Regions from separate parts of the Lysinibacillus sp. FSL K6-0057 genome, predicted to be linked through region 3. Evidence: riboswitches for the same ligand, from Rfam matches in the RefSeq annotation. Region 3 holds a riboswitch; each other region holds the start of a gene.
What was found. Region 3 has a riboswitch for S-adenosylmethionine ahead of MHB40_RS22335 (bifunctional homocysteine S-methyltransferase/methylenetetrahydrofolate reductase). Riboswitches for the same ligand answer to the same signal wherever they lie in the genome.
Positions count from the first base shown of each region.

Region 1: linked by a shared signal. The riboswitch ahead of MHB40_RS23725 (cyclase family protein) and the one ahead of MHB40_RS22335 (bifunctional homocysteine S-methyltransferase/methylenetetrahydrofolate reductase) in region 3 are both predicted to bind S-adenosylmethionine.
Region 2: linked by a shared signal. The riboswitch ahead of MHB40_RS01995 (O-acetylhomoserine aminocarboxypropyltransferase/cysteine synthase family protein) and the one ahead of MHB40_RS22335 (bifunctional homocysteine S-methyltransferase/methylenetetrahydrofolate reductase) in region 3 are both predicted to bind S-adenosylmethionine.
Region 4: linked by a shared signal. The riboswitch ahead of MHB40_RS08685 (YezD family protein) and the one ahead of MHB40_RS22335 (bifunctional homocysteine S-methyltransferase/methylenetetrahydrofolate reductase) in region 3 are both predicted to bind S-adenosylmethionine.

Region 1 covers NZ_CP152047.1:4,743,418-4,748,929, reverse strand. Annotated here, with positions in the region: gene MHB40_RS23755 (GNAT family N-acetyltransferase) at 1-6, opposite strand, end outside; gene MHB40_RS23750 (MerR family transcriptional regulator) at 93-923, shown strand; gene MHB40_RS23745 (hypothetical protein) at 1,016-1,369, opposite strand; gene MHB40_RS23740 (DUF2225 domain-containing protein) at 1,392-2,075, opposite strand; gene MHB40_RS23735 (Cof-type HAD-IIB family hydrolase) at 2,412-3,185, shown strand; gene MHB40_RS23730 (DedA family protein) at 3,257-3,853, shown strand; gene MHB40_RS23725 (cyclase family protein) at 3,884-4,621, opposite strand; SAM riboswitch class I at 4,711-4,817, opposite strand; gene MHB40_RS23720 (hypothetical protein) at 4,914-5,312, opposite strand; gene MHB40_RS23715 (helix-turn-helix domain-containing protein) at 5,439-5,512, opposite strand, start outside.
Region 2 covers NZ_CP152047.1:411,103-416,614, reverse strand. Annotated here, with positions in the region: gene MHB40_RS02005 (homoserine dehydrogenase) at 1-161, opposite strand, end outside; gene MHB40_RS02000 (hypothetical protein) at 626-1,012, opposite strand; gene MHB40_RS01995 (O-acetylhomoserine aminocarboxypropyltransferase/cysteine synthase family protein) at 1,348-2,649, opposite strand; SAM riboswitch class I at 2,767-2,880, opposite strand; gene MHB40_RS01990 (glycerol-3-phosphate acyltransferase) at 3,036-3,668, shown strand; gene MHB40_RS01985 (DASS family sodium-coupled anion symporter) at 3,865-5,346, shown strand; gene MHB40_RS01980 (succinate CoA transferase) at 5,432-5,512, opposite strand, start outside.
Region 3 covers NZ_CP152047.1:4,464,148-4,469,659, forward strand. Annotated here, with positions in the region: gene metH (methionine synthase) at 1-960, opposite strand, end outside; gene MHB40_RS22335 (bifunctional homocysteine S-methyltransferase/methylenetetrahydrofolate reductase) at 953-2,800, opposite strand; SAM riboswitch class I at 2,890-2,990, opposite strand; gene MHB40_RS22340 (protoporphyrinogen oxidase) at 3,090-4,484, opposite strand; gene MHB40_RS22345 (globin-coupled sensor protein) at 5,293-5,512, opposite strand, start outside.
Region 4 covers NZ_CP152047.1:1,837,363-1,842,874, forward strand. Annotated here, with positions in the region: gene MHB40_RS08675 (LysR family transcriptional regulator) at 1-271, shown strand, start outside; gene MHB40_RS08680 (phosphopantothenoylcysteine decarboxylase) at 343-1,014, shown strand; SAM riboswitch class I at 1,224-1,319, shown strand; gene MHB40_RS08685 (YezD family protein) at 1,354-1,545, shown strand; gene MHB40_RS08690 (flavin reductase family protein) at 1,636-2,121, opposite strand; gene MHB40_RS08695 (VOC family protein) at 2,271-3,056, shown strand; gene MHB40_RS08700 (amphi-Trp domain-containing protein) at 3,561-3,839, opposite strand; gene MHB40_RS08705 (cold-shock protein) at 3,985-4,185, opposite strand; gene MHB40_RS08710 (formate--tetrahydrofolate ligase) at 4,398-5,512, shown strand, end outside.

The sequences.
Region 1 (5,512 bases), 280 kb from region 3:
GAACATAATGTCAAAACCTTTCTATTTTTATTTTGAATAGGTACAATCTAAAGTATATAGTAACTATATAGTCAAGGGAGGAAACTCAAAAAATGCTTAATAAAAATGTAAAATATTTTACAACTGGAGAATTTGCTAAATTATGTAAGGTAAATAAACAGACACTTATTTATTATGATCAAATTGGTTTATTATCTCCCATCATGAAGGATAGTAAGGATTATAGGTATTATTCACTTGCTCAATATGATTTTTTCGGTGTTATTGAATTATTAAAGGCAGTGGGGATGTCTTTAAAGGATATTCAGCAGTATATGGCAGAGAAATCACCTGAAAATTTTTTAGAATTGATGCATCAACAAAAAGAGCATGTTGCGAAGAAACGTAGAGAACTAGAAATGATTGAGAATATTATTGATGTCAAAATCAAAACGACAGAGGAAGCACTGCATCTAAATTTTAAGGACATTACGATTGAGTACTTTCCTGAAGATACATTATATTTGAGTAAAAATATCGAGAATTCTACAGAAGAGCAGTTTGTGAAGGCTGTATCTGACTTTATTGAGGAATTGGATCGCTCTCAATTAGATACGGGGTATCCCATTGGAGGGATAACAAGAAGAGAGCAAGTGTTAGCTGGAAATTACGATAACTATAGTTATTTATATATTGAGCAACCTCATCCAAGAGAAGGGCATCCTTATTTTAAGGCGATAGAGGGTGAATTTGTGATTGGTTATCATGTTGGCCCCTCTTCAAAACTTGGTGAGACCTACACACGGTTATTTAATGTCATGCATGAAAAGGGTTATGAGCTAGGCCAATATGTATACGAGGAATACATTTATGATGCCGTAATGAAAAATAGAGAAAACGAGTATGTAACCAAAATTATGATGGAAGTAAAAAAAGTGAAATAATTCACAGGGACTTAAAGTTTAGGAAATTTGGTAGTAATAAAAAAACATCTCCGTTTGTGAAGGGAACTAGCACAAATGGAGATGTTCGAATGCTATTTATAGTGATACGTACTTGCCCTTACATGGTTACGTTGAATTTGGTTAAACCACGCATGATCCTTTTCTTCTTGTTTTAATGTACCAACAATGGAGGAAGAGCAACTTACGCAAATTTTAGCTTGTGTAATCTGCCCACATCGTTCGCAAGGGGCTCCTAGATTAGGGAAAATGGAGTTCTTTAATTTCCCTGCTTTTACCCATTTGTAGAGCAATTCGGATGATACGCCTGTTAAAGCGACAACTTCATCGTTTGTTAAGTAGCGATTATTTTTTCTTAATAAAAAATGATGTAACTCTGAAAATATATCCTCTTCTCTCACGTCAATTTTCTTTTGAAATAGCAACATAACTAATCATCTCCTCGTCCCATTAATTAATGATTTCATTAATTGTTATAGGTTGTTCATCATATTTATAATTTTCCCAACGATTACGTGCAAGCTTGCGATATTTCGCCGAAACATTTCGATCAGCGATTAAGCGTGAAAATCCTTTTTTAGCTTCAGGGATATCACCAAGTCGAAGGCTTAATTCAGCATGTAAAAACTGAATTCTCTCTCCACCTTCTTGATTTGAGGCAAAGGATTTACTATAAAAGTCTCTAGCTGCAAAAAGGTAGCGCTTTTCGGATTCTTCGTCATTTTTTAATCGATAGAGCCAAGCAATTTTTAGAGCGAAATTCGCCATTAAAAGAGCTTCCTCCATTGATGCACGGGATACTAAATAGGCGAGCTTAAAACTGATAATGGCATCATCAATTGTACGTTCCTGACAGATATCCATAGGTTTCTGGAGCTCTTTAATGTATAGTTCATCAATGAGTAGCATGAAAGGTCCATATGTCCGTGTCATAGATTTATGATAGGCATAGCCACAATGTGGACACACGGCAACTTCATACAGCAAAGGGTTTAGGCCATCATAAACAGGCATGAAATCCGTTTGTTCTTCGATAATTTTATATCGATTAGGGCGAACTTTATATGTTGTAAACTGCTTTTTGCAAAATTTACAATCTACACTACTTTCATAGTAGTAAATGTTAAATGCCATAAGAATCAACTCCTTTGCGTGCTCTAGAATTTTATTTCTTTTGTTCTATTTATACGTAAGAATTTATCGTTCAATGTATTTAAGTGATTATCTTTTATTTTAACAATTTTGAGTTCTTTGGTATACTCCTTTAGAATTATTAAAATAAAAATATTCATGGATTTATTAGTTAAATATTATTATAAATACGCTTGTAATAGTTTTTATCGGTGTTGCGAATGGAAGTTATATAGTTTGCTGAAAGTTTGTCAAAATACTTTCACATATTTCATGGAAAAGAAATAATAAACTTGATTCTTGTGGTTCTAAATTACTATTTATGTAGGGGGACTCAAAATGAAATATAACATCGTGTTTTTTGATGTAGACGGCACATTAATTAATTATGAGGATGGCTGTGTGGAAGAAAGTACAAAACAGGCTATTCAGCTATTGCAAGACAAGGGAATCCATCTTGTAGCGGCTACCGGAAGACCTTTATCCATGTGCTCTGAGTTAAAAGAGCTGGGGATTGAAACCTTTATTACAGCAAATGGAGCCTATGTGAAACATAAGGATCTTGTCATACATAAAACACCCATTGCTAAAGATATTGTCCAAAATGTACAGGCTTTTGCGCAGGAACAACAGCATAGCCTAACATTTTTTACAGAGCAACTGTCCATGAATAGCATACAAAGTCCAGTAGCTTTAAGAGCGATGCAAGAAACTTTATCTTTACGGGATTTTCCACTTGTAAATGAAACAATTGTAGATGAAGAGGTTTTTCTCATGTGTCTATATGCAGATGAGCTGGCTGAAAAAAGATATGCTAGCCAATTTTCGAATATATTTTTGCAGCGATGGCATCCTTATATTGTGAATGTATTACAGCAGGATGTTTCGAAGTCATTAGCTATTAAAGCGGTACTGGATTATTTTAACATTAGCCCTGAGAATGCCATTGCCTTTGGCGATGGGGATAATGATATTGACATGTTAGAGTATGTAGGGTTAGGGATTGCCATGGGAAATGGTAGCACAGCTCTAAAAAGTGCTGCCAATTTTGTTACAAAGAAATCTACTGATGGCGGTGTCAATTTTGCTTTACGTCAACTTCAAGTCATTTAGAGTGCTGAGGTTAGACTGTCATGAAACTTATATAGCAGGTCGATTTTAATAAATTTTAGGTGGGATGATTTATGGCACAACACGTGCAGTCTCTAATTGAACATTACGGATACTTTGGGATTATCGTAATTCTAATTGGAGGCATTGTTGGGTTGCCACTTCCTGATGAGGTCTTTTTAACTTATGTAGGCTATAGTGTTTACCGAGAAAGCCTTGAACACATTCCTGCCTTAGTCAGTGCAATGATTGGTGCAGTTGGAGGCATTACTTTAAGCTACTATATCGGTTATCGTTTTGGCTTACCGTTATTGCAGAAATATGGCCCTAAAATTCATATTACAGAGCAAAAAATTGATTTTACGAAAAAGATGTTTACAAAAATTGGACCTACCTTATTATTAATTGGCTATTTTATTCCTGGGGTACGTCATTTGACAGCATATATTGCAGCTATTAATAATTATCCTTATAGGAAGTTTGCGCTTTTTGCCTATACAGGTGCATTTATTTGGACGTTCACATTTATATCATTAGGAAAGATGCTTGGGGAGAAATGGCGATTTGTTGGATACTATTTAACCCATTATAGTATCTATCTCATCCTATTGTTTATTCTAGGAATGCTTATTGCTTACTTTTTATTCAAAAAAAGAAATGGACAAAAATAAAAGTCGGTATACGCTATACCGACTTTTATGTTATGGCAAAATAGCAAATGAGCGCACAGGGAAGCCTGATGCTTTTTCTGGCTTAGGTACGATATTGAAGATGATAGCACCCTTCGCAGGTAGCTTGTCCAAATTAGTCATTAACTCAATTTGATAGGTGTCTTGTTCAAGCACGAAATATTCGCCATCTAGCTTGCCATTTTTACGAAAATCAGCGGCAGAGTCCGTATCGAATGTTTCATGACCAATTGCGCTTACCTTGCGTTCTTTTAGTAAAAACTGTAAAGCCTCTAAACCCCAGCCAGGGATGTGGTTATGTCCTTCTGCATCCTTATTACTGAATGCCTCCTTATCTGGCCAGCGCTTACTCCAATCTGTACGTAATGCTACAAATGTTCCTGCTTCAATTTCTCCATGCTGGGCTTCAAAATCACGAATATCTTCAACACTTAATGAAAAGTCATGGTTGCTAGCAGCCTCTTGTGATTTATTAATGACGACAAGGGGAAGAACGAGTTCTTTTAGTTCTAATTCTTCTAAGTACCGAGTGTCTCGTACAAAATGAATAGGTGGGTCGATATGTGTGCCATATTGACCAGGGAACGTAAATTGTTGGGCAAAAAAACCATCCTCATGAGAGAATAATGTTTCAAATTTAGCGTCCTCAAACATAAAAAAATGTGGTGAATTAGGGCCGAATGTATGTGTTAAATCAACCCATTGTTTTGATTTTAATAATTGCAAAGCTTGTAAAAGTTCATTAGACATCAATTTCCCTGCTTTCTGTTGAAATTAGTGGTAAATAAAAGGAGTCCCCTTATAGAAGAGGACTCCTGCATTAACAACGGTAGTTCTTCTTCTCATCTTCAAGGCGGATCATTTTGCCAATTGGAATTAGCACCATACTGTTGAGCTGGTTGCTGAGACTTCATCGGGCCAATCCCTCCGTCTCTCTTGATAAGAAAAGTGATATAAGAATTTTCAGAAATAACAATACAAATACTTTAGCATAGTTTTTTATAGTTTACAAGTTCACTAGGGATACAAGGTTAAAGTTTTTTCACCAATTTAAATTTAAGGTTACTCCACAACAATCATGATCAATAAGACGTATTCTAAAACTATCTGGTGTATAGTTTGCTTCAAATTTCATCGTGATGCCTGTTGATGTGATTAATCTATCAACCTCTGTTTTATTTGAAAGCTGTGCAGCATTCATTAGATCATGTGCAAATTGTTGGGAGCTATCAATTTTATCCGTAAGTAATTGAGCTTGCTGCATCATCGCCTTTATCCGTGTAGCTGAAATTTTCAATTTATGTGTGTCGACAGGTGGAAAGGGATTAGTGGTCGGCATTGCTAAATGTTGAGGAATAGGTCTTACGGCAAGCTGATGGACGGATGGCGACGTTGGATAATGATAGGGATGAACAAAGTACGGATAAGGATTGTAATACAATGTAATTCCTCCTATCCTATAGCTGATATCTTATCTTATGTAGCCAAATGGCTTTCGGTGTTACTTTCAGTATCAAGTTTGTCCTAAAACATTGAAAAAGGAAGCTATAGTGGGCTTCCTTTTTGTTTAGCCTAGGATATTCAAGACATCATCAATTTTTTTACTATGTGATAAAATGCCATAATTCATCCATGTTAAAA
Region 2 (5,512 bases), 1.0 Mb from region 3:
CCTGGCACACGTTCGCGACTAGCATCTGTCACTAAAATCTTCGCTACCTCTAATTCAATACCTAATTTATTTTTTAGCTCTTCTCGTTTTTCATTTAAAATATGGTAGATCCCCTGACCTACCGTTCCAAATCCTAAAATCGCTGCCTTTATAGTTGCCATTCTTGTTATTCCCTCCAACTTACATTCCGCAGTTTCATTAAAGCTAATTCTCCATGGGGTTGTGTCATGACTATTTGACACCCACCGCAGTCTTTAGCCAACAACTCTTCTTTGTATGAGTTTCGCTATTTCTATATGTGTTGGAACACATACAAATTCAAATAATTCAAAATTTAACTTAAAGAAAATTGTAACGCAAATACATACATTGCACAAGAAAAATCTTTCTAGGAAGGACATTTGTTTTCTCTAGATGTGCAAAAGAAATCGGTTTCATTCCCTTTATTATACGTTTTATTAATCATTCTATAAGATTTGAACAAATATTGACTATTTACATTTCAATATACGAATGTCTTTCTTCTATTATATATATGTATGCTCGGACATTCATAACAATCCCTTTAAAGAAAAAACTCATTCCCTGTAGCAGCAGAGAATGAGCTTAAATATATGAGGGGGTTTTAACTTGCTTTTGAAAGCAATTGATAACGATATTGTGCTAAAGCTTGTTGAACAAGACTAATTTCTTCTTCTGTAAAATTTGGTATTGCATACGTACGTTCCACTAATTGAAATGTACCATACTTTAAGTAAATCTCTGTCGCAGGAAGTGAGATATGGCTCACACCGTACTGTTCATATGCCTCAAATACTTCCTTAACAGTATAGTCTTCCTCTTCAGCAAAAACATGTTCTTGAAATGCTGTATGACCAAAAACTTGCTGCCATTTTCTTTCGACTGATGTAAGAAGGTGTTGAATGGACTTATTGTTGACAAAGACATGCCCTTCATTTAGCTCATATATTAGATAGGATACAATGTTTTGTGCACTATAGATATTACCCATTTTAAACACTCCTTTATCATCAGTTTTTTTGGGAAGAGCAGTTACTGGCTAGGCAACTGCTCTTCTATATATTCAAAAGTGGGGGAGCACTTATGAAAACATTTACCTTTTTTAACAAGAATTTTCGTACCCTTAACTTATTTCCTAGTATATAACAAGGATTTAATTAAGTCAATAATACATATAAAATTACTTGGTATTATTTTTTATAAGGTTCTGATAATTAACGGATGTAGCAATTGGTTGATGTAGCAACGTTTAACGCATTACCAAATGAGGCCAATCGAATGAGAAAATACGTAAACGCTACAACATTCTTCCCTATGTTCTAAAGCTTAAGCTTCTACTGTTTGTTCAGTAGTTGTTGCCTGTGTAATGGCTTGATCTAAATCAGCAATAATATCCTCTATTGCCTCTAAACCGATGGATAAGCGAATGAGCGACTCGGTTACACCAGCTTGAACTAATTCGTCTGCTGATAGTTGCTGATGTGTAGTGGAAGCAGGATGAATAATTAATGACTTAGCATCACCTACATTTGCTACATGTGAAAATAGCTTTACGCTATCAATAAGCTTTCGCCCAGCTTCACGTCCACCTTTAATGCCAAATGTAAGCACTGAACCGAAGCCATTTCTTAAATATTTCTTTGCCAATTCATGTGTTGGAAAATCTTCCAGGCCATTATAATTTACATACTCCACAGATGGGTGGTTTCGTAAATATTCAGCCACTGCCAATGCATTTTCATTGTGTTTAGGGATACGCAAATGAAGCGTTTCTAAACCTTGTAATAAATTAAAGGCAGCATCTGCACTTAATGTTGGACCAAAATCACGTAATAATTGTACGCGTAGCTTCGTAGCAAAGGCCGCAGAAGCTGTATCAATTCCATAACGTAAACCATGGTAAGAAGCATCTGGTTCAGTAAAACCTGGGAATCGACCACTAGTCCAATCAAACTTACCAGCGTCTACAACAACGCCCCCTAAAGTTGTACCATGACCACCTATCCATTTAGTTGCTGAATGTACTACAACATCTGCACCGTATTCAATAGGTGTAGAACCGTAAGGAGAAGCAAACGTACTGTCAATAATTAATGGTAGACCATTATCATGTGCAATTTTAGCTACTGCTTCAATATCTAAAACCTTTAAGCTTGGATTACCATACACTTCAGCAAAGACTGCTTTTGTTTTATCAGTAATCGCCGCCTTGAAATTCTCTGGGTTTGTTTCATCTACAAAAATTGTTTTAATACCATAGTTTGGTAATGTGTTAGCAAATAAATTATAAGTACCACCATATAAAGAACTAGCTGCTACTATCTCATCACCAGCTCCAGCTAGATTTAAAATGGAAAATGCGATAGCTGCTGCACCAGATGAAAGTGCTACTGCTGCTGTTCCACCTTCCAATAAAGCCACACGTTTTTCAAACACATCAACAGTTGGATTGGTAATCCTTGTGTAAATGTTCCCTGCTTCCTCTAAGGCAAAAAGACGTTGCGCATGAGCAGTGTCTTTAAATACGAAAGCAGTTGAGCGATAGACAGGAACTGTTCGAGAACCCGTCACTGGGTCTGGCTCTTGACCGCCATGTAACAGCAATGTTTCTGGTTTAAAATTTGTCATTGTGTACCTCCAAATGGTTATTTTTTTTACGATGGTACCGGAGATGAGGAGGATTTTTCTGTAGAAAACAAAAACCCTCTTCAGCTAAGAAGAGGGTTGCGGTTGCAAGTTTTCCTCCCCTTATCTGCCAGATCCAAGTAAGAATCTGTAGGAATTAGCACCTTAGTAAGCTCGTTACTTACTGGTTGCCGGGCATCATAGGGCCTATCCCTCCGCCGCTCTTGATAAGAGTATGTGATTCAATTTCCATCGTTGTTACACAGTATAAACATAGAGTTTTTTTCTGTCAACATGTAAATTTTATTTTTTCCGAAACTTCTGTCTGCTCTTATACGTAATATGAACGCATACACTATTTTAGAAAAAAATTTGAGAGGAGGATTTTTATGGTAAAAGCCGTGATCACTTTTCTTATTATTGGCTATTTAATTGGCTGTATTCACGGCTCTAAAGTGGCACAATTTTTATCGGGGGTTGATTTAAAAAAAGCTGGCCACGGCAATGCTGGTGCCTCTAATGCTACGCTTTCCCTCGGCTGGAAATATGGCGTTTTAGTAGCCCTCATCGATATTGGCAAAGGCGTTGTAGCTATTATCGGTGCACATTTTTATCTAGGGGACGTCACTCATTTAACAGAAGAACAAATATGGCTGCTTACCTACATTATGGCTGCTGGGGTCATTTTAGGTCATAATTTCCCTTTCTATATGGGCTTCAATGGCGGAAAAGGAACTGCCTCCATTATCGGAATTTTACTTGCTGTCGATTGGAAGATTGGTTTATTTGCACTTATTTTATTTGTTATTTTATCCTTTGCAACAAATTATTTAATTGTTGGTGTTCTAGAGTTTTATCTCGTTTTTTGTACAGCCACTTATTTATGGATTCCTGGCATTGGCCCAACCATTATAGCTGTTCTTCTTTTTGGCATAGCCATCATCCTGCACATAGAAAATATTAAACGTTTAGTCAATGGTACAGAGCCTAAAGTAACTTCTGCCTTTAAGAAAAAGAAATAATATTTTTATGGATATTTTTGTATTTTTTGTGACCATGTATTTTCTCTTTATCTACCCATATTGCTGTAAAAAACACCTATTCTGCGTAGTTTTTTTTCTACAATAAAATAGACATATTCTTATCTTAATAAAACATTATCTAGGCCGATGTTATGGTTAATAATCGTCATTTTTATCGTAGAAAGGATGAGAAAATATGTCTTCACCAAATCAAGAAGCTTCAAAACGTAATTTAAAGCCACTATGGATTGGCTTGGCCTTCGCTTTACTAATTATTATTACTTTTTTACCTAATAACGGTGATTTACCTATAGCTGGACAACGAGCTTTAGCCATCTTAGCTTTTGCAGTCATCCTTTGGGTAACAGAGGCCGTTTCATATCCTGTTAGCTCGGCCATGATTATTGCACTTGTAACTGTTTTACTAGGACTCGCTCCATCAATGGATGATCCTACCACAGAGCTAGGTACAGCAGGCGCATTAAAATTATCCTTAAGTGGATTTAGTAATTCTGCTGTTGCTTTAGTAGCAGCCGCTCTTTTTCTAGCGGCTGCAATGCAAATTACCAATCTACATAAACGACTTGCTCTTTGGATTCTTTCACTGGTAGGAACCAAAACAAAAGCTATCGTATTTGGCGCCATTTTAGTTTCTATCGTCCTCGCATTTTTTGTTCCTTCTGCTACAGCACGAGCTGGCGCAGTAGTGCCAATATTGCTTGGAATGGTTGCCGCATTTGGTTTACCACGTGATAGTCGGCTCGCTGCCTTACTAGTTATTACTTCCGTACAAGCCGTTTCCATTTGGAATATCGGCATTAAAACGGCAGCCGCTCAAAATATGGTTGCCTTAAATTTTATTCAAGAGCAATTTAATGTAGATATTTCTTGGGGTGCTTGGTTACTCTACGCTGCCCCCTTCTCGATTATTATGTCTGTTGTCTTATTTTTCATTATGATCGCTTTAATTAAACCTGAGACTAGCAATATCGAAGGTGGTAAAGAGGTCATCAAAAAACAGCTTGCAGCGCTTGGCCCATTAAAAGCTCCTGAAATTCGCTTAATCATTACATCCTTAGTTTTACTATTTTTCTGGGCAACTGAAGGGAAGCTGCATCCATTTGACACGACCACAGTCACAATTATTGCCATCGCTATTCTATTAATGCCTAAAATCGGTGTGTATTCATGGAAGGAAGTTGAGCCTCATATTCCATGGGGAACAATTATCGTCTTTGCAGTAGGCATTATGTTAGGAACCATTTTACTGAATACAAAAGGTGCTGCATGGTTATCAGATAAAGTTTTTGGTTCACTTGGACTAGATACAATGCCTTTACTAGCAACCATCGCACTCGTAACTTTATTTAACATTTTGATTCATTTAGGCTTTGCAAGTGCAACTAGCTTAGCATCAGCACTTATACCTGTGTTTATCGTGTTAGCCTCCACATTAACAGCTAATGTGGATCAGGTTGGTTTTGTTATTGTGCAACAATTCGTCATAAGCTTTGGCTTCCTATTACCAATTAGTGCACCACAAAATATGCTTGCCTATGGTACAGGTGCCTTTACAACAAAGGATTTCTTGAAATCTGGGATTCCATTAACCATTATCGGTTTCCTTCTCGTTCTTTTGTTCTCTGCAACTTATTGGAAATGGATTGGATTACTATAAGTCGCTGATAATCTCAGATAAATTAACATGTAAAAAGCCTTGAAGGCACAGATTAACTGTCCTTCAAGGCTTTTAAGATGAAATTTTATTGTTTCGTGAAAGCAGGGTCCTTCATCGTACCGTTTTTCGCATAATTAACATGCCATGAAAGTGCTTTTTCTAGGTT
Region 3 (5,512 bases):
ATGACCATGTGTTTTTTCAGGTAATTGACGAGGTTGTTCATCTTTTAAAACCTCGCGAATGGCTGCAATATGAGCTGGAGTCGTTCCACAACATCCACCTACAATATTAAGCCAACCCTTATCTGCAAAACCTTTTAACTTTTGCGATAGCGATTCTGGTGATTCATGATAACATCCTTCTTCATCTGGTAAGCCTGCATTCGGGTAACAGCTAATATAGCCTGTTGAAAGCTCTGCTAATGAACGAATATGATCTGTCATAAACTCTGGTCCTGTCGCACAGTTTAGGCCAACTGATAATGGTTTAATATGCTCGATTGAAATATAAAAGGCATCAATTGTTTGCCCTGCAAGTGTCGTACCCATTGGTTCTATTGTTCCAGAAATCATGACTGGTAGTTCTTTCCCAGTTTTCTCAAAAGCACGCTTTACGCCTAGGGTGCCTGCTTTGACATTGAGCATATCCTGACTTGTTTCTAATAACAGAACGTCGGCTCCTGCCTCAATTAATGCCTTTGCCTGTACAAAGAAATTTTCCTCTAGCTCATCAAATGTAATACCACCTGTAACTGATAACGTTTTTGTTGTTGGTCCCATAGCCCCTGCGACAAAACGTGGCCAATCCGATGTCGAATAACTATCCACTGCTTGGCGAGCAATTTCCACTGCACGCTTATTAATTTCTTCGGCTTTTGCGCCAAGATCATATTCATTTAACACAAGAGGCGTCCCACCAAATGTATTTGTACAAATAATATCTGCGCCTGCCTCTAAGTATTTGTGATGAATTTTCTCAATGACATCAGGTCTAGTAAGGACAAGATTTTCATTACAGCCATCAAGCTCCTCGCCACCAAAATCCTCTGCTGATAAATTTTCGTTTTGTAGCATTGTTCCCATTGCGCCATCAAGAATTAAAATACGTTTCTCTAGTTGCTCTTCAATCGAGTGCTTAGCCATGTATACTTACTCCTTTTTTCTGTTCATCCAATTGCTCTATATATTTCATCAACTCTAGGGTCACATCATAACGTAAAAACGGTGTAATAAGGTAAATACCATTGAAATATTGCGCAGCCACTTCTACTAATTCTTTGGCAATAGCAATTCCCTCCAATGTTGCCCGTTCCTTATCTTCCCCACATGCCTTCATTCTTGCTAAGGCATCTTCGGATAATTTGATACCTGGCACTTCATGATGTAAAAACTCAGCACTTTTATAACTCGTAACAGGCATAATGCCGATGTAAATTGGTGCTTGTAAATGCTTTGTTGCCTCATAAATTTCTACAATTTTTTCTTTCGTGTACACTGGTTGAGAAATGAAGTAGTCTGCTCCATGCTCAATTTTCTTCTCTAAGCGTGTCACAGCACGATCTAACACACGGACATTTGGATTAAATGCAGCAGCAACTGAAAAATTTGCTTTTTTACGAAGTGGCTTGCCTGAGAAAGAAACCCCTTCATTTAACTGCTTAATTAATTGGATTAACTCCATTGAAGATACATCATAAACACTTGTCGCACCTGGGAAATCTCCAACTTTTGTTGGATCACCTGTAACGGCCAACACATCATGAATACCTAAAGCATTTAATCCCATTAAATGCGATTGTAGACCAATTAAGTTACGGTCTCGACATGTAATATGTGTTAGTGGGCGTACACCATGTGTACTCTTTAACAATGCTCCCATTGCAATATTGCTAATACGTGGAGAGGCCAGTGAATTGTCTGCCATCATGACTACATCTGCACCTGCATCATACAGTTGCTTTGCTCCTTCAAGGAACCCATCAATCTCTAAATGTCTAGGTGTATCCAATTCTACTATGACAGAGCGTTCACGTTTTACTTTTTCATGAAGAGGCTCATACTTTGGTGGCTCTGCTTCACGAACAATCTCAATCTTTTCAGGTTTCGCATGCTTTTCCTGAACCGGTGATAACTCTTCTAAATACTTCTTTGCTGCTGCAATATGTTTCGGTGTCGTACCACAGCAGCCCCCTATTAAGCGTACGCCTTGATCACGTAATTCGACAGCCGCTCGACCAAAATAATCCGATTCTGATTCATAAACGACACGTCCATCTTCTAAGTCAAGAAGTGAGGCATTCGGATAGGCAGACATAAATGCCTTGTTAGGAAGTTCTACACCTTCAAATGCTTGAATCGTATGATGTGGACCTAGTCGACAATTGACACCCACGATATCTGCACCGAGTGTTTCTAGCTCATGCAGGGCATTATTTAAAGACATTCCATTTTGTAAAACACCAGGCTCATGCATAGATACTTGTGCAATAATCGGTAAATTTGTTTTGGCACGTAGCATCTTTAAGGTTGCAGTTAATTCTTCAAAATCATAATAGGTTTCAAGTAAAAGGCCGTCTGGATTTCCTGCAAGTAAAACATTTGCCTGTTCTTCAACTGTCGCTAATATTTCATCTAATGTTGCATCACTTTTACGAATTCCTCGAATACCTCCAATTGTCCCTAAGACAAATTGACCGCCATCTGCCGCTGCTCGTTTTGCAATGGTAATAGCCGCTTCATTAAATTGTTGGACCCGTGATTCTAATCCATAGCGAGCTAATTTAATGGCATTTGCACCGTACGTATTCGTTTGAATGATGTCAGCACCAGCTGCAATATATTCTCTATGAATCTTTTCAATTAACTCAGGTCTCTGAACATTCATTTCCTCATGGCAATACTCCAATCCATAGCCATATAGCACTGTGCCTATTGCACCGTCTGCTGTCAATACATGCGTTTTTAACCTTTCAAGCAATCCCATAAAACTAGCCTCTCTTCCTATGTCTCTATATAATAAAAAGCCTTCTTTCATAAAAAAAGAAGGCTTTAACGATTCATCATTGTTGTTCCTTCTCATCTTCGACTCAACGGTCTTCTGGATTTAGCACCTGACAATAAAGTTGGTTGCTGAAGCTTCAATGGGCCAGTCCCTCTGCTTCTCTTGATAAGAATTAAGTATGAATTTTTTAAATAATTAAAAGAATCATATCGTTTACTGACGAATGAGTCAAGACTATTTCACATAACAAAGTTTTTTTCCACTTAAAACCTTAGAAATTGGCAAGTTCCTTCGCAAGCTCTTCACCAATTTTTTTCCCGTTTTGAATGCAAGCACCGATACCTACGCCAAAATATGAGCACCCAGCAATCGATAAATGTGGATACTTTTCATGTAATTCCTGTAGTAATCCTTGTAACGCTTCACGATGAGCTAGATCATATTTAGGCATTTGATCAATCCATTTTGTTACATTCACAACTGTTGGCTGTTCCTCAATTCCTAGGCTTTTCCTCACGTCTTCTAAAGCTACAGCTGCCAATTCTTCATCCGTCATGGCACGTAGTTGCTCATAGGCTGGATTGATGCTCTTATAAAAGAGTCGTACAAGTAATTTATGTTCTTTCGATGTATGCTTCCATTTACGACTCGTCCAGGTTGCTGCATTACAAGTAACATCCGAATTATGCGAAACAATATAGCCCGTTCCATCTGCTGGCAATCTAGAGTCTGGCACATCAAAGCCTAAATAGATGGTAATGGCTGACGCTGTCGTAAATTGGTCAAAATAGCGGTTTAAAGATTCATCCTGTAGTAGATTTTGAACAGCATCATTCGGTAATGCTAAAACGACATAATCTGACTCAATATTTTCACCATTAGCTAAGGAAATTGTGTAGTTTTTATCTTGTTTTTGAACATTTAGAGTAGTAACGCCCTTGATGATTTCTACATCTGATAATGTTTGTTCAAGTCGATCAATTAAAGAAGATAAACCATTTTTAAAGGATATAAATTTTTTGTTCGCTGCTTTAACAAATTGCTCACGATTCGCATCAAATCCTTTAATAATACTTCCATAATTATTCTTATAATCAATTAAATACGGTAAAGTAGAGCCAATGGAAAGCTGATGTAAATCTCCTGAATAAACACCTGCAAGTACTGGTGCAATTTGATTTTTCACCAGTTCCTCCCCTAAATAGTAAGTTAAAAATTCTCCTATTGAACTTTCCTTTGTGAAGCCGTTGTTAGGTAATGTCAAATCCTTTAACGCTTCTTTTTTTCCTTGCTCTGAAATAAGTGTACTTTCTTCTAAGGATGCCAAACTCATCGGTATACCAAATGTTGAATCTGTTGGTATAGCGTGTAACTCATTATTCGTATAAATATAAGAAATACCTGTTTCGTTGTAAACTAGCTCCGCTTCAAAATCAAGCTCCTGTACGAGTTCCATAACGCCTTGATGACGGGCTACAATAGAATCAGCACCTGTTTCCATGATGAAACCTTGTTCATGTGCTGAATATAATTTGCCTCCTAAATATGTATTTTTTTCTACAAGCACTAGACGAACATCTAAATTATTCTCCTTCACTTGACGTTGTAAATAATGCATTGTACATAGTCCTGTAATTCCGCCGCCTAAAACAACAACTGTTTTCATAGTAACCGCCCCTATTTTTAGTTCTTTCTACAGTATAATCTTTTTTTCATTGAAAATTACGTTAAACCCTTTACAAATTTAGCAAAAATAGAGCTATTTCATCAGTGAAATAGCTCTCCTTAGTGTTGAAAAACAAAACAGTCAATTGAAAGGTAGAAATGGATTTCCGTTGCAGTCTACTTGCTTTCCTGTGGGCGAGCGCCGAATCGCTTCCTCCGCTACCGCTCCGTGCAGGGTTTCGCCTGTCTCGCTATCCCACGGGAGTCAAGTAGCCTTCCACTTCAACCCACTAACTTTTTAGCAAAGGTTTTCAAATAAAGTGAAGGTGCTCACTACTCTTTATGAAGAGGTGTTGTCACGCATCACTTCTCCACACTGAAAATAAGAGCTTATCCCCGCTAAGAATACAGATAATAGGCGATTTGATCGCTATGCTACTATGAAAAAAAGTAAAGACACTTTGCAGAATGGATGATTGGAGTGGAGCCAGCGTCACTCCTAGGGGATTTAGCGTCACAGAGGAGACCCTGGAACGAACGGAAGTGAGTGAAGCGGCTCCTCGGACGCCCCCTGGAAAGGACGCTGGCGGAACGGAAATCAACCCCTCACCCTGCAAAGTTGCCTTTTCTGCCGTTGACATCCTCTTTTTTCAACAACATGTAGAGCTATTTCATCAGTGAAATAGCTCTTGCTTTCTGAATCTCTAAAAGATCCATCCTCTATTGCAATATTTACACAACAAACATTTTAATAGGTACTATAGTGTTTAATACTTCTAAAAATACAAATAGATGTAAATGTTAGTAGTCTATCCTTTTAAATTTTGCGCAAAGTTCGCTAATTTTTCTGCTGAATTCGTTACCTCAGTAAATGAAGTGCCTAATTCACTTAATATGCCTACAATTGCTTGTATTTTCGTTGCCATACAATCATTTTGATCTTTTGCTTCTGTCATGGCTCCCAATATACTCGTAAATTGACCTTCAGTTTGTAACATATTTTCCTCACCAGCTGCTACTTCATCTTGA
Region 4 (5,512 bases), 2.4 Mb from region 3:
ATTAGAGCAATATCATATAAAGCCGAATATTCGCTTTGAGCTTTCTGAGGAGGTAGGGATTCTTTCTATGATTTCACATCATTTAGGGATTAGTATTTTACCCCAATTGGTTATTCAAAATTTACCACCAACATTGAAAGCGATTCCATTAAAGCAAGGTGGCTACCGCACCATTGGGATTGCTATGAAACACCATGCTTCACCCGTTACAAAGAAATTTGCAGAGATTTTAAGCGCTTGGTTAAATGAACAAAACAGCTCCCTACGATAGTCGCTATTGAAGCATATCCTTACATTACGTTAAAATAGTATTTGTATATATTTCAGAAAATAGGTGAGTGTATGGGGACATTACAAGGCAAAACCGTACTCATTACAAGTGGGGGAACACTTGAAAAATGGGATCGTGTACGAGGGCATACGAATTTATCAAAAGGCACAATGGGCTGTTATTTAGCAGAGGCGGCGCTGGCTGCTGGCGCTAACGTAGTATATATGCATGGTTACTTTGCACAGCTCCCAGAAAACCACAACAAAATGACATTGATAAAATTTGAAGGCATAGAGGATTTAGGACAAAAGGTGTGTCATGCTGTCCAACAACAAGTCGATATCGTCATTATGGCTGCTGCTGGCTCTGATTGGGTCATTGACAAGGTGTATGATCAATCAGGTAATTTAATGGAGGAGGCGGGGAAAATGCCTTCCGACGAACCACCTATTATTCATTTTAAAAAGGCGCCAAAAGTGTTAGGACAAATCAAGGGCTGGCAACCAAAGGTAACATTAGTAGGCTTTAAGCTCGAAGCGACGGATGATGAGGAGTTCTTGCTAGCTCGCGCAAGACTGCGTATGGAAACAGCCAATGCTCAATTTATGGTAGCAAATAGCTCCCAGTCTTTATACGGAGGGGACGAGCCTCATTGGATCGTGCCTGCTGAAGGCCAACCAATCAAGGTGATGGGGAAGCAACAGACCGCACAAGCTTTAATGGCCTGTTTACAAGAACAATAAAATCAAGAACTGTGCAGAGGCTATATTTCTGTGCAGTTTTTTTCTTTGCTTCTGTGGTTAGATATACTGACATAGCATACAATACGGTAGGATTATGTGTGAATAGTCTATAAAATTCTCACATTGCATAGTATTCAACTAGGTTTTCTAATATTTTGTATTGACATTCCTATAGCAGAATTATAGAATTATTTTCAAGAAACGCAGTACTCTTATCAAGAGAGGTGGAGGGACTTGGCCCAATGAAGCCTCGGCAACCGAAAAACAGGTGCCAAATCCAACAGATGGTGTCTGAGAGATAGGAGGGGCTATCAATCAGTTTGATGCGTTGGCCTCTTTATGATCAATAAGGATAAAAAAGAAGGGGTGTATCGTATGGCTCAGTCGGTAAAAGTAGATGATAAGAAATTAGAGGCAATTGCGAAGGCGATTCAAAATCTTGAATTTGGTGAAGTGCATATTACGATTCAAGATGGTGTGATTGTGCAAATTAATAGGCTTGAAAAGCAGAGATTTCCGCAGAAAAAATAACAATGATTTCAGTAGAACTTATGTCAAACGGCCACCTATAAGCATGAAGGATTTCCTTTGCTTACAAGTGGCCCTTTTTTTGTGTAAAGGCTAGCTATAAAAGCTTTTTGGTATAGGACCGATATGACGGCGATGATAAAGTAAAGGCTCTTTTTGAGCATTTGTAATGTCTATTACCTGCCCAATAAAAATGGTATGGTCGCCAGCATCAATTTGCTGAAACGTTTTACATTGTAAATTAGCTGCTGTATCATGTAAAATCGGTAGTCCAAAAGAGGAAGTTGACCACTGTGCTTGTGCAAAGCGATCAGGGATTTTACTTGCAAATAGTGTACATAAATGTTCTTGATCACTCGCTAAAATATTGACCGCAAAATTTGGCGCAGCCGTAAAATAAGGATGGAGCTGAGATTTTTTATCGAGTGACCACAAAATAAGGAGCGGGTCGATTGAAACAGATGCAAAGGAATTGACGGTTAAGCCAATAGGTTTTGTGTCATGACATGTCGTGACAACTGTTACGCCTGTAGGATAATTACCTAATGCTAATTTAAAAGCAGCTACTAAATCTGTCATTCAAATCACCTCTTTATGAAATTAGTGAACGGAGTTTGTAGGTAAACGAAACTTTTTTTCATATCCTACTAGTAACTCCTTTTCTTGAGTAAATTTTAAACCAATCAAACATACAGGTAAAGGTAATGGGGAAAGAAAGGGGAATGGCCATGACTTTATATTTTGATCATCTGGTTCATCAAGTGGAATCACCAGAAAATATAAAGGTTTTCTTCAATAAACGAAATGTCCATACAGTGAATGGTGGGCAGCACACGATGTGGGGGACTTATAATACGTTAAGCTACTTTGGCTTAAGCTATATTGAACAAATTGCTATCTATGATCGTGATTTATTTGAGCAAGCGGCACAATACCCATATTCCCTACATTATACGTTTAAACGTGATCAAGAGCGCCAGGGATTTTCTCGAATTGCCCTGCGCACAAAAAATATTGAGGAAGAGGGTCGGCGCTTGCGAGCATTAGGCTATGAAGTATATGGGCCAGATGCATGTAGCCGAACAAGACCAGATGGCACTGTTGTAGAATGGAAGCTACTGCATTTTGGCAAGCCAGATCTTCCAATCGATTTTCCATTTTTGATTGAATGGGCGGAGGAAGATGAAGAGCGTTTGGCTCAACTAAAGGCAAGTGGTGCCATTGATGTAAAACAGGCTATAACGATGGAATCCATCCAATTCTATGTCAAGGACATGCAGGCAACCGTTCAGCTGTGGCAAGAGGCGTTGCAGCTACCAGAGCCTGTGCAATATGAGCAGTATATGTCACTACAGCTACCGAATATGCGTTTAGATTTCTATAAGGAAGAGAGCGCAGTAGCCATGACACTCGGTCATGTCAAAGAAGGGCCATTTGGCGTGACATTAAAAGATCCAAAACGTACAAAGGAAACGTTAGTTTGCCCAGGCGCTTTTTATTGGATAAATCGATAATGAGAAAAATCCACTTCAACAGAGAAGTGGGTTTTTACATGTTGCTGAACTAGAAGAAAAAGACTTTTTCATAAGGCGAGAGGTTGATTTCCGTTCCGCCAGCGTCCTTTCCAGGGGGCGTCCGATGAGCCGCTTCACTCACTTCCGTTCGCTCCAGGGTCTCTTCTGTGACGCTAAATCCCCTAGGAGTGACGCTGGCTCCACTCCAATCAACTTGCTACAAAAGTTGACTTTATTAATCTTTCATCATTTCCATAGTGTAAAGTAATTAGTCACGACAACCACTAATAAGTGAAAACCCTTCATTTGTATTTGTAAATACCTTTACTAAAACGATAACCCTTTTGTGGATTAGAGTGGAAGGCTTTTTGATTAGTAAAACCGGCGAAACCATACACGGAGAGTCGGCGTCAAGCAAGTAGCCTGCAACGGAATTCTATTTTCACCTTCCTATTCGATAGAAAAATCCACTTCAACAGAGAAGTGGATTTTCGTTGCCTATTATTATTCTATCGTCATTTTTTTCGGTAATTCTGTACCTGTATACCAATCAAATTCAATTTCAAATGAATGCTTGTCGCCCTTTTTTGTATAGGAGTATTCGATTTTGAGCTGCTCACTAGGGCTAACAACAGTTGGCTCTGTGCCTTGAACAAAAGTGAATTCACCATTTTCTTTAAGCTTCTTTGCAATCGTTTCTAGTGTTGCCGCAAATTCTGCTACACTTTGTCGTTCTTTATGCTTCAAAATAACTTCTGTCATTGGTTTATTTTGTTTTTGCATCGAAATCCCTCCTTACTTATTGTTACTTCTATTATAACATGGAAGGGTCACTAAGCTTTTATAACAACACAAAAAGCGGATGAAGGAAACGATCCTTTTCCTAATCCGCTGCTAATCTGGAACTACACGGATAGCCCCATTCTGCTTATAGTTTTACAACATTTGATGCTTGGGGTCCACGATTGCCTTCCACAACATCAAATGAAACCTTTTGACCTTCTTCAAGTGTACGGAAGCCTTCCTCCTGGATGCCCGTAAAATGAACAAATACATCTTCGCCATCATCACATTCAATAAAGCCATAACCCTTTTCATTATTGAACCACTTTACGATCCCCTGTTGCATAAGCATTCGCCTCCAATGCGCTTGAATGTAAAATAAAGTTAACTAAGTCGTGCTATATTGAGAAAATGTGAAAAAATTGCATTTTCTCTTAGAACATACAGGAATTGAACAAAGTTGTCAATCGATTGTCGAAATGCTCGTATATCTGGCTTTCTTTTTTTTCACAATTAAGACTATAATGGAAATGAACAACATAGAAAGTAGGATGCCAAATGACAACGAAAAATCAACCATTATCAGATTTAGAAATCGCTAGTCAAGCAGTGATCAAACCTATTACGGAAATTGCCAATGCTGCGGGTATTCCAGACGATGCCCTTGAGCAGTATGGACGCTACAAAGCAAAGATCGATCCATTAAAAATTACAGCTCAGGGCGAGGATGCAAAGGTTGTATTAGTCTCAGCCATTAGTCCAACCCCAGCAGGTGAAGGGAAGTCGACGGTAACGGTAGGACTGGCAGATGCCCTTCATAAATTAGATAAGAAAGTGATGGTTGCTTTACGTGAACCATCATTGGGTCCCGTAATGGGCGTAAAAGGTGGAGCAACTGGCGGTGGCTACGCACAGGTAGTACCGATGGAGGATATCAATTTACATTTCACTGGTGACCTTCATGCGATTACAACAGCTAACAATGCTTTATCTGCATTCATTGATAATCATATCCATCAAGGGAATGCATTAAACATTGATCCACGCCGTATTATTTGGAAGCGTGTAATGGACTTAAATGATCGTGCCCTTCGTAAGGTAGTGGTGGGATTAGGTGGTCCTGTTCAAGGCATGCCGCGCGAGGACGGCTTTGATATTACGGTTGCCTCTGAAATTATGGCGGTATTCTGTTTAGCAACAAGTATTGAGGATTTACGCGAGCGCATTGCAAGTATCGTGATTGGCTATACTTTTGAGCGTGAGCCTGTCTTTGTGCGTGATTTACAGGTAGAGGGTGCCTTAACACTATTATTAAAAGATGCCTTTAAGCCAAACTTAGTTCAAACATTAGAGGGAACACCTGCCATTATCCATGGTGGTCCATTTGCGAATATTGCCCATGGCTGTAACTCCATTATGGCGACACAAACAGCTCGTAAGCTAGCTGATATTGTGGTGACAGAAGCGGGCTTCGGCTCTGATTTAGGTGCTGAAAAATTCATGAACATTAAAGCACGTAAAGCTGGCTTTAAACCAAGTGCGGTAGTTATCGTAGCGACAATTCGTGCATTAAAAATGCATGGTGGTGTACCGAAAACAGCGCTTGTAGGTGAAAATGTGGAAGCACTTCTACAAGGAATTGAAAACTTAGCTAAACATGTTGATACAGTTCG